DNA from 2 places in the Nesterenkonia suensis genome. Region 1 is predicted to be linked to the other one. Evidence: riboswitches for the same ligand, from Rfam matches in the RefSeq annotation. Region 1 holds a riboswitch; the other holds the start of a gene.
What was found. Region 1 has a riboswitch for thiamine pyrophosphate ahead of thiC (phosphomethylpyrimidine synthase ThiC). Riboswitches for the same ligand answer to the same signal wherever they lie in the genome.
Positions count from the first base shown of each region.

Region 2: it holds a riboswitch for thiamine pyrophosphate, as region 1 does, so the genes downstream of both, ACYVKI_RS13695 (3-oxoacyl-ACP reductase) here and thiC (phosphomethylpyrimidine synthase ThiC) in region 1, are expected to answer to the same signal.

Region 1 covers NZ_BAAGRN010000001.1:188,298-192,500, reverse strand. The annotation lists gene ACYVKI_RS00840 (alpha-keto acid decarboxylase family protein) at 1-939, opposite strand, end outside; gene ACYVKI_RS00835 (hypothetical protein) at 1,076-1,606, opposite strand; RNA gene ffs (signal recognition particle sRNA small type) at 1,716-1,812, opposite strand; tRNA gene ACYVKI_RS00825 (tRNA-Ser) at 2,061-2,145, shown strand; TPP riboswitch at 2,447-2,553, shown strand; gene thiC (phosphomethylpyrimidine synthase ThiC) at 2,550-4,203, shown strand, end outside.
Region 2 covers NZ_BAAGRN010000025.1:16,416-20,618, reverse strand. The annotation lists gene ACYVKI_RS13705 (response regulator transcription factor) at 61-729, opposite strand; gene ACYVKI_RS13700 (histidine kinase) at 754-1,956, shown strand; TPP riboswitch at 2,033-2,128, shown strand; gene ACYVKI_RS13695 (3-oxoacyl-ACP reductase) at 2,220-3,053, shown strand; gene ACYVKI_RS13690 (LLM class flavin-dependent oxidoreductase) at 3,056-4,203, shown strand, end outside.

The DNA.
Region 1 (4,203 bases):
ATCCATGGAGAACCCGGCGGTGGTGTTGTCGGTGTACTCCACGCCGAGCGTAATCAGCGCATCGGCTCCTTCGATGACATCGCGCACCCGCTGCTGAGAGGCGGCCCCGGAGTAGATGCCCACGAAGTTCTCGTCGGATTCGTCCACCAGGGTCTTTCCCCAGGCGAGGGTCGCGAAGGGCAGGTTCGAGTCGGCGAGGAAGGAGGCGAGCTCCTCGGTGGCCCCGAGGCGATGGACCAGCAGGTCGGCCAGCACGGCGGTGCGGCGGCCGGGCAGGAAGCGGCGCAGCGCCTCCTCGAAGGCGGTCTCCGCTCCGGGGGTGGTCACCGGCAGGTCGGTCATCAACGGCGCCGACGGTGGGAAGGCCGGCACCTCGGCGACGTCGGCGGCGAGCATCAGGTAGCCGGGACGGCGGCGGAAGACGACGTCCCGCAGGACACGGTCGATCTCCCAGGTGGCGGTGGCGGCGTCGAGGTCCGCGTGCGCGCAGGTGACCTCCTCCGCCATGCGGAGGAAGTGCTTGAAATCGCCGTCGCCCAGCGAGTGGTGGATCTTCCGGCCGGAGGCCTGGGCCTCCTTCGGCGGGGCTCCGACGATCTGCACCACCGGCACGGACTCCGCGTAGGAGCCGGCCAGCGCGTTGATGGCGGAGAGCTCTCCCACGCCATAGGTGGTCAGGAAGGCGCCGATGCCGCGGATGCGGGCGTAGCCGTCGGCGGTGTAGCCGGCGTTGAGCTCGTTGGCCGATCCCACCCAGCGGATGTCGTCATGGGCAACCACGTGGTCGAGGAATCGCAGGTTGAAGTCCCCGGGGACTCCGAAGAGCTCGGTGAGGCCCAGTTCGGCCAGACGGTCGAGCAGATAGTCACCGATGGTGTAGCCAGGCCTGCTGGGGGCTGAAGGAGTGATCGCAGCCTCGGCGGTGGGGTTCTCGGACACGTGGTTCGCCTTCCGGTCGTGGCGGGTCGCCTTGTGGGCGACCGCCGGGATGAAGTGGTCAGTTCGCCCCGGGTCACGGGACGCGCTGTTCTCCATTGTCCAGGAAGCGGGGAGGGAACTTCCCCACGCAGCGATCTCAGTCGCCGGGTGAAGCACCCCGGCGGCGTTCACGTTCGGCGCTGCCCCAGGCTGCAGTCCCCGCGGCCACCGCCAGCACCGTCCGCGGGGCGGGGACGCGGAGACGCCGCAGCCCGTTCTCCAGTGCCGTGTCCGCCCAGAGGCTCGTGCGCATCGTTGCGTAGACGGCGGCCCCGAAGAATCCGGCGGCGGCCAGCCGGACGGGCAGCGGAGCCTCAGTGCCGGACTCAGGACCGGACTCTGGACCGGACTCTGGACCGGACTCTGGACCGGACTCAGTGCTGGGCTCGGCGACGGACTCAGCGATCTCGAGCCCCGTCTGCCGAGCGATCCGTTGCGCCTGCTCGGGAAAGAGGAACACTGCCGCCATCGTGACCGACGGGACCCAGACGATCGTCTCCCGCAGCCAACGGGGATAGCGACGGACCGGGATGAGAGCGGCGGCGCTGATCGCGAATCCTTGGCCGACGGGACCTCGGCAGATCTGCAGCAGCGGGGACGGTGTGCGTCGGTGCGCGGGATGAGTCATGGGCCCCACGCTAGTGAAGGAGGCGAAGCGTCGTCGTCATCCCCGAGAAGGAGGCCGCGGGGATAGGGAGCGCAGGCCCGACCCGTGGCGCAGATCGCCGGGCGGGCAGAGAAGTGGCCCCACGTGCACCTGCCAGAGCCCACCTACCCTTGCTACCTTCCGGTCCTGGGGGAGTTCAGCAGGATGACACCACACGTGGGGCCGTGGACCATCGTAGCCCGGAGATCCGCGCCCGCGCCAACTGGCCCGTCCACGGGGCCGCCTGCCCTCGGCCTCGCCCGTGACCGTGGCCCCGCTGGCATTCGTGCAGGCACATGTCTGACGGTCGGCGTCGCGCGCTGACGCCCGTCATGGCGCCGATCCGGACTCGATGTGCATTTTCGTGCTGTTCTTCGCTACGATGGAGTCTGCTCTCGCGACGTCGGGTGTTCGCACCTGCGGACCGAGTGCTCCAGGAGGATTCGCCTAGCGGCCTATGGCGCACGCTTGGAACGCGTGTTGGGTTCACGCCCTCGGGGGTTCGAATCCCCCATCCTCCGCTCGAAGCACGAGGCCCTCGGTCATCTGACCGGGGGCCTCGTCGTGTCTGCGGCGCCGTCTCTCCTCCCGGCGTCAGCGCTTCTCCACTCCCCCCCCCCTCTCGAGTGGCCACGCCTGACGGCATCTGCCCGGAGCACGCCGACGAGCATCTTCAGATGCCGGGATTCGCGGCCACTGGATGCTCCCGGCACACGTGGCGCGATGCACGACCAAGACCCGACGCGCAGACCCGAGGCGCTCCCGTCCTCCCAGGTCACGCGTCATATGACGACGTCGCCGCCGGGCAGTGGGTTACGCTCGACGAGTCCACACGGGTGCCCCTGCAGGGGCTGAGATCAGGCGATGCACGCCTGGACCGTCGAACCTGACCGGGTCATGCCGGCGTAGGAAGTGAGGGCTCATCATGAGCGATTTCTCTGTGCACACCACCCCTTCGGCGAACACCACCGCCTCCCCCACGGAAGAGGCCCACCCCGCCCACGAACGGGCCAGCATCACCGACGGCTCCGGCCTTGAGGTCCCCGTCACCCGGATCCGCCTGCACGACTCACCGGACGGCTCCGCCAATGAGCGGTTCGAGGCCTACCGGACCGCGGGCCCCGGCGGCGACCCGCTGGAGGGGCTGCCGCCGTTCCGCGAGCCGTGGATCCTCTCTCGGGAGGACACCGAGAAGTACCCCGGCCGGGGCCGTCGCCTCGACGACGACGGCCGCTCGGCGGTGCGCCGCGGGGCGGCCAGCGACGAGTGGCGCGGCAGAGGTCCCGTGCCGCGCCGCGCCCTGCCGGGGAGGAAGGTCACCCAGATGCACTACGCCCGGCGCGGCGTCATCACCGAGGAGATGCGCTACGCGGCCCTGCGGGAGGGCTGCGACCCGGAGACGGTGCGCGCCGAGGTGGCCGCCGGGCGGGCCATCATCCCGAACAACATCAACCACCCGGAGTCCGAGCCGATGGTCATCGGACGGGAGTTCCTGGTGAAGATCAACGCCAACATCGGCAACTCGGCGGTCACCAGCTCCATCGCGGAGGAGGTGGACAAGCTGCGCTGGGCCACCCGGTGGGGTGCAGACACCGTCATGGACCTCTCCACCGGGGATGACATCCACACCACCCGGGAGTGGATCCTGCGCAACGCCCCGGTGCCCATCGGCACCGTGCCGATCTACCAGGCGCTGGAGAAGGTCGACGGCGACGCCTCGGCCCTGACCTGGGAGGTCTTCCGGGACACGGTGATCGAGCAGTGCGAGCAGGGCGTGGACTACATGACCGTCCACGCCGGGGTGCTGCTGCGGCACGTGCCGCTGACCGCCGAGCGGGTCACCGGCATCGTCTCCCGTGGCGGGTCGATCCTGGCCGGCTGGTGCCTGGCGCATCACCGGGAGAACTTCCTGTACACGCACTATGACGAGCTGTGCGAGATCTTCGCCGCCTACGACGTCGCCTTCTCTCTGGGCGACGGGCTGCGGCCGGGATCGATCGCGGATGCCAATGACGAGGCCCAGTTCGCGGAGCTCGACACCTTGGCGGAGCTGACCCGGCGGGCCTGGGAGCACGACGTGCAGGTCATGGTCGAGGGCCCGGGCCACATTCCGCTGCACCTGGTGCGGGAGAACGTGGAGCGCCAGCAGGAGCTCTGTCACGGGGCGCCCTTCTACACCTTGGGGCCGCTGGTCACGGACATCGCTCCGGGCTATGACCACATCACCAGCGCGATCGGCGCCACCGAGATCGCTCGCTACGGCACCGCCATGCTGTGCTACGTCACCCCGAAAGAGCATCTGGGGCTGCCCAACCGCGACGACGTCCGGGCCGGGGTGATCACCTACAAGATCGCCGCCCACGCCGCCGACCTGGCCAAGGGTCACCCGGCCGCTCAGGCGCGGGACGACGCGCTGTCGAAGGCGCGGTTCGAGTTCCGCTGGAAGGACCAGTTCGCCCTGGCTCTGGACCCGGAGACCGCCCAGGCGTTCCACGACGAGACCCTGCCCACCGAGCCGGCGAAGACCGCGCACTTCTGCTCCATGTGCGGTCCGAAGTTCTGCTCCATGCGGATCTCTC
Region 2 (4,203 bases), on a different contig from region 1:
CTAGGATCGACGAAGTTGCGACCGTCGCCCGGTAGAAGAGCGGATACTGGTGACCATTGGCTACATCCGAGGTCTGACGAGACCCAGCTGCGTAGCACGGATGAGCAGCTGCACGCGGTCTCGAGCGTCGAGTCTGCGATTCAGCCGGCTCAGATGTCCTTTGACTGCGGCTTCGCTGATCGTCATGGCCTGCGCGATCTCATGATTGCTGAGACCTGTGGAGAGGTGCTGCAAGGTCTCCAGCTCCCGGGGCGGGATCTCTGGGACCAGGCTGAGGATCTGCGTTGCTGCTCGGTGAAGAGCGTCTGGAGAGGCTGTCGGGCTGACCAGCAGGTGGGGGGCAACAGCGGAGTCCAAGATGGGCTTGTCGGCGTGGACACGGCGTATGCCAGCCACTATCTCCCGTGCGGTCGCGCCCTTGCTGAGGTACCCGGTGGCGCCCGCGAGAATCGCATGAGCGACAGTCGTTGGGGATGTGAACGCTGACAGTGCCAGCACCCGCGTGCGTGGGTAGGTGTCGACGATGATCCGAGTGATCTCGACGCCGTCGTGGTCCGGGAGGTGGAGGTCGAGTAGGACGACGTCGGGCGCGTCGTCCCGGACGCGGTGGAGAGCAGCCCGACCAGTGGCGTGGCCGCCGACCAGCTCCATGTCGGAGGCAGATCGCACGTAGATGCTGAGTGCGTCGCGCATGGCGGGATGATCGTCCACCACCAGCACTTGAATCATGGAACGATCCTATAGCCTGACCACATGGTGCGAACCCCAGTTCCCAGCATGGTGCAGAAGCTCCCACGGTACGCACTGCTGGCCGTCACGATTCCCGTGGGGTCGGCTCTGATCATCTCCCTGGTGCTGCAGATCCTCGTGCTGGAGTCCCCAGTGGCACAGGGTACGTTGATTGCCTACATTGCCTGGGCATTGAGTTTCTGCGCGCTGTGGATCGCGCCGCAGGCCGGTGCCGTCGTCGCACTCGGAGGCGCGGCCATGAGCGGATTCATGGGGGCTCCCGTGGAGGGGGCGCTCCTGGCGGTCGCCTTCGGAGGGATCATGGCTGTCTCCGCCCGGCCATGGTGCCGGCGCGCCTATCTGGTGCTGGCCTTGTTCTGGGTGACGCTGTCCGTGTGGGACCGAGCGTCAAGTGGGTCGGACCTTGGAATGTGGGTGTGGTGGGCACTGTGCATCGGGGGCGCCTATGTGGTCGGGGGTCTGCTCCGGCGGACCTATGAGCGGCAGCAGGATGCTGAGGAACGTGCTGTTGCTGTTGAAGCGGCCCTCGAGGCGGCCAGGGAGGCCGAGAGACGCGCGCTCGCCCATGAACTCCACGACTCGTTGGGTCATGAGCTGACGATGATCCGGATGCGCAGCGAAGTGGCCGGACTGGCCCAGAATCCTCAGGGCCACGAGACGGCCCTGCGGGCGATTTCGGAGGCCGCGGGCTCGGCGATCTCAGATCTGCATCAGGTGGTGTCGGTGCTGCAGGAGATTCCGGGAGATGAGTACGCCGGTATCCAGATGGGGTTGGACGAGGTCCTCGAGCTGCGCCTGGATGAACTGCGTGAGGGCGGGCATCATCCGCAGCTGTTGGTGCGTGGGGATTCCGCGAACGTGGGGCTCGTCCTCCAGCACGACCTCGGTTGCCTGATTCAGGAGGCCGTCACCAACGTGCTGCGGCATGGTGCTCCCTCTCATGCAGGCGAGCCCGATTGTTGGATCACGCTCGAGGTCGGCGAGACCCTGGATCTGACGGTGGCGAACCGTGCTGGGGCGGACGGCGAATCCGCTGGAGTGGGCAACGGCCGCGGGGTCGGCATGAGCAGCATGGATTGGCGAGTGAGAAGACTTGGAGGAACGTTGCGCGCCGGACCTGACGATGCCGGACGGTGGTGTCTGGAAGCTCACGGGATGCGCCGCGAGTGCCAGGTCGGAATTCCTGCGTCTGGAGCGGTCGGATGAAGGCGTCACGGACAGGGATCCGCGGTCATCCGTCCCTCACCGACTGGCTGTGACGCCCGCCATGTGCTGAGATGGTGACCGTGACACGGGGTGCCGCACTCTGCGGCTGAGATGACACCCGTCGAACCTGATCCAGTTAGCACTGGCGAAGGGATTGTCCGGCATACGCGGCCACGCGTCGCACGGCGGCGCACCTGGTGGGATCACCGGGGTGCTTCGCGCATCGCCTGCGGGCTGCCTTCGCCTCGAGACGAGAGGCACGCATGAGCACCGACACCGCACTCCACGACGCCGCACCCACCCGGGAATCCAGGGCCGAGGCCCACGAGGGCGCCCTGCCGCTGGCCGAGCAGGTCGTCGTCGTCACCGGCGGCGCCCGCGGCCTGGGCGCGGCCCTCACCGCAGCCTTCCTCCGCGAAGGTGCCCGGGTCGTGGTCAACTACCACTCCTCGCAGGCCGCGGCTTCAGCGATCGCCGCCGCCCACCCGGAGCAGGCGCTCGCCGTCGGCGCCGACATCCGCGACGCCGACCAGGTCCGGCAGCTGATCAGCACCGCCGCCGAGCACTTCGGTCGCCCGGTGACCACCGTGGTGAACAACGCCCTGGTGGACTTCGCCTTCACCGGCGACGCCCGCCCTCAGGCCGATGCGATCACCGCCGAGGAGTTCGAGGCGCAGTTCGCCGGTTCGGTGACCGGCCCGCTGAACGTCATCCAGGCCGCCCTGCCCGGGATGCGCGAGGCCGGCCAGGGGCGGGTCATCACCATCGGCACCAACCTCTTCCAGCACCCGGTGGTGCCGTACCACGACTACACCGCGGCCAAGGCGGCGCTGCTCTCGCTGACGCGCACCTTCGCCGACGACCTCGGACCGGACGGCATCACCGTCAACATGGTCTCCGGCGGGTTGCTGCGCACCACCGACGCCTCCGCCGCCACCCCGGAGGAGGTCTTCGACGCCATCGCCGCCGGCACCCCGCTGCGCAAAGTGACCACCCCGGAGCAGCTGGCCGACGCCGCCCTGTTCTTCGCCTCCCCGTGGTCGCGCGGGGTGACGGGGCAGAATCTGATCGTCGACGGCGGGCTGGTGAAGGGCTGAGCATGGGAGCGCGACAGATCACCACCGAAGCACCGCAGGTCAAGCTGAACCTGTTCCTCTTCGGCGTCGGGCACCACAAGGCCGCCTGGCGCGCGCCGGACTCTGCGGTGGAACGGCTCGGCGACGTCGACTACTACATCGAGCTGGCGCGCCTCGCCGAGCGCGGGACGCTGGATGCCGTGTTCTTCGCCGACGGCCACTCGCTGGGCATCGGCGCCGTCGAGGACGGGCCCACCTGGTTCTTGGAGCCGTTGACGCTGCTGTCGGCGATGAGTCAGCACACCGAGCGGATCGGGCTGGTCAGCACCGTGTCCTCGACCTTCTGGACCCCGTTCCACGCGGCCCGGCTGCTGGCCAGCCTGGACCACATCAGCGGTGGGCGCATCGGTTGGAACGTGGTGACCTCCATGTTCGACGCCGAGGCGCAGAACCACTCCTACCCAGCCATGCCGGCGCACGCGCAGCGCTACACCCGGGCCGAGGAGTTCATCGATGCCGTCACCCGGCTCTGGGACTCCTGGCCGCGGGAGTCCCTGCTCCACGATCGGGACGGACGCTACTCCGACGGCGGCCTCATCGCCCCCATCGACCATCAGGGCGAGCACTTCCAGGTGGCCGGGCCGCTGAACGTCCCGCGCCCGCCGCAGGGTCGGCCGGTGCTCTTCCAGGCCGGGGCCTCCGAGCAGGGCCGAGACCTGGCCTCCCGCTACGCGGAGGCGATCTACGCGGTCGCCTATGACGTCGAGGCCGCGCGGGAGTACAGCACCGATGTCCGACGCCGGCTCGCCGCCGCAGGGCGCGACCCCCACGGCACGGCGATCATGCCTGGGCTGGTCACCTATGTGGGCTCCACCATGGCCGAGGCACGCGCCAAGCAGGCCGCACTGGACGCGTTGCTGCCCACGGAGGCCTCGCTGCGCCAGCTCAGCGTGTTCATCGGCCAGGACACCTCGGACTGGGAGCTCGACGCGCCCGTCCCGGAGCTGCCCCCGCTGGAGGAGTTCACCGGGCCGCAGGGCCGGTATGCCACGATCCTGCGGATCATCGCCACCGAGCGGCCCACCGTCCGGCAGCTGCTGGGCCGGCTGGCCGCCGGGGGAGGGCACTGCACCATGGTGGGCACGCCGGAGTCGATCGCCGACGAGATCGA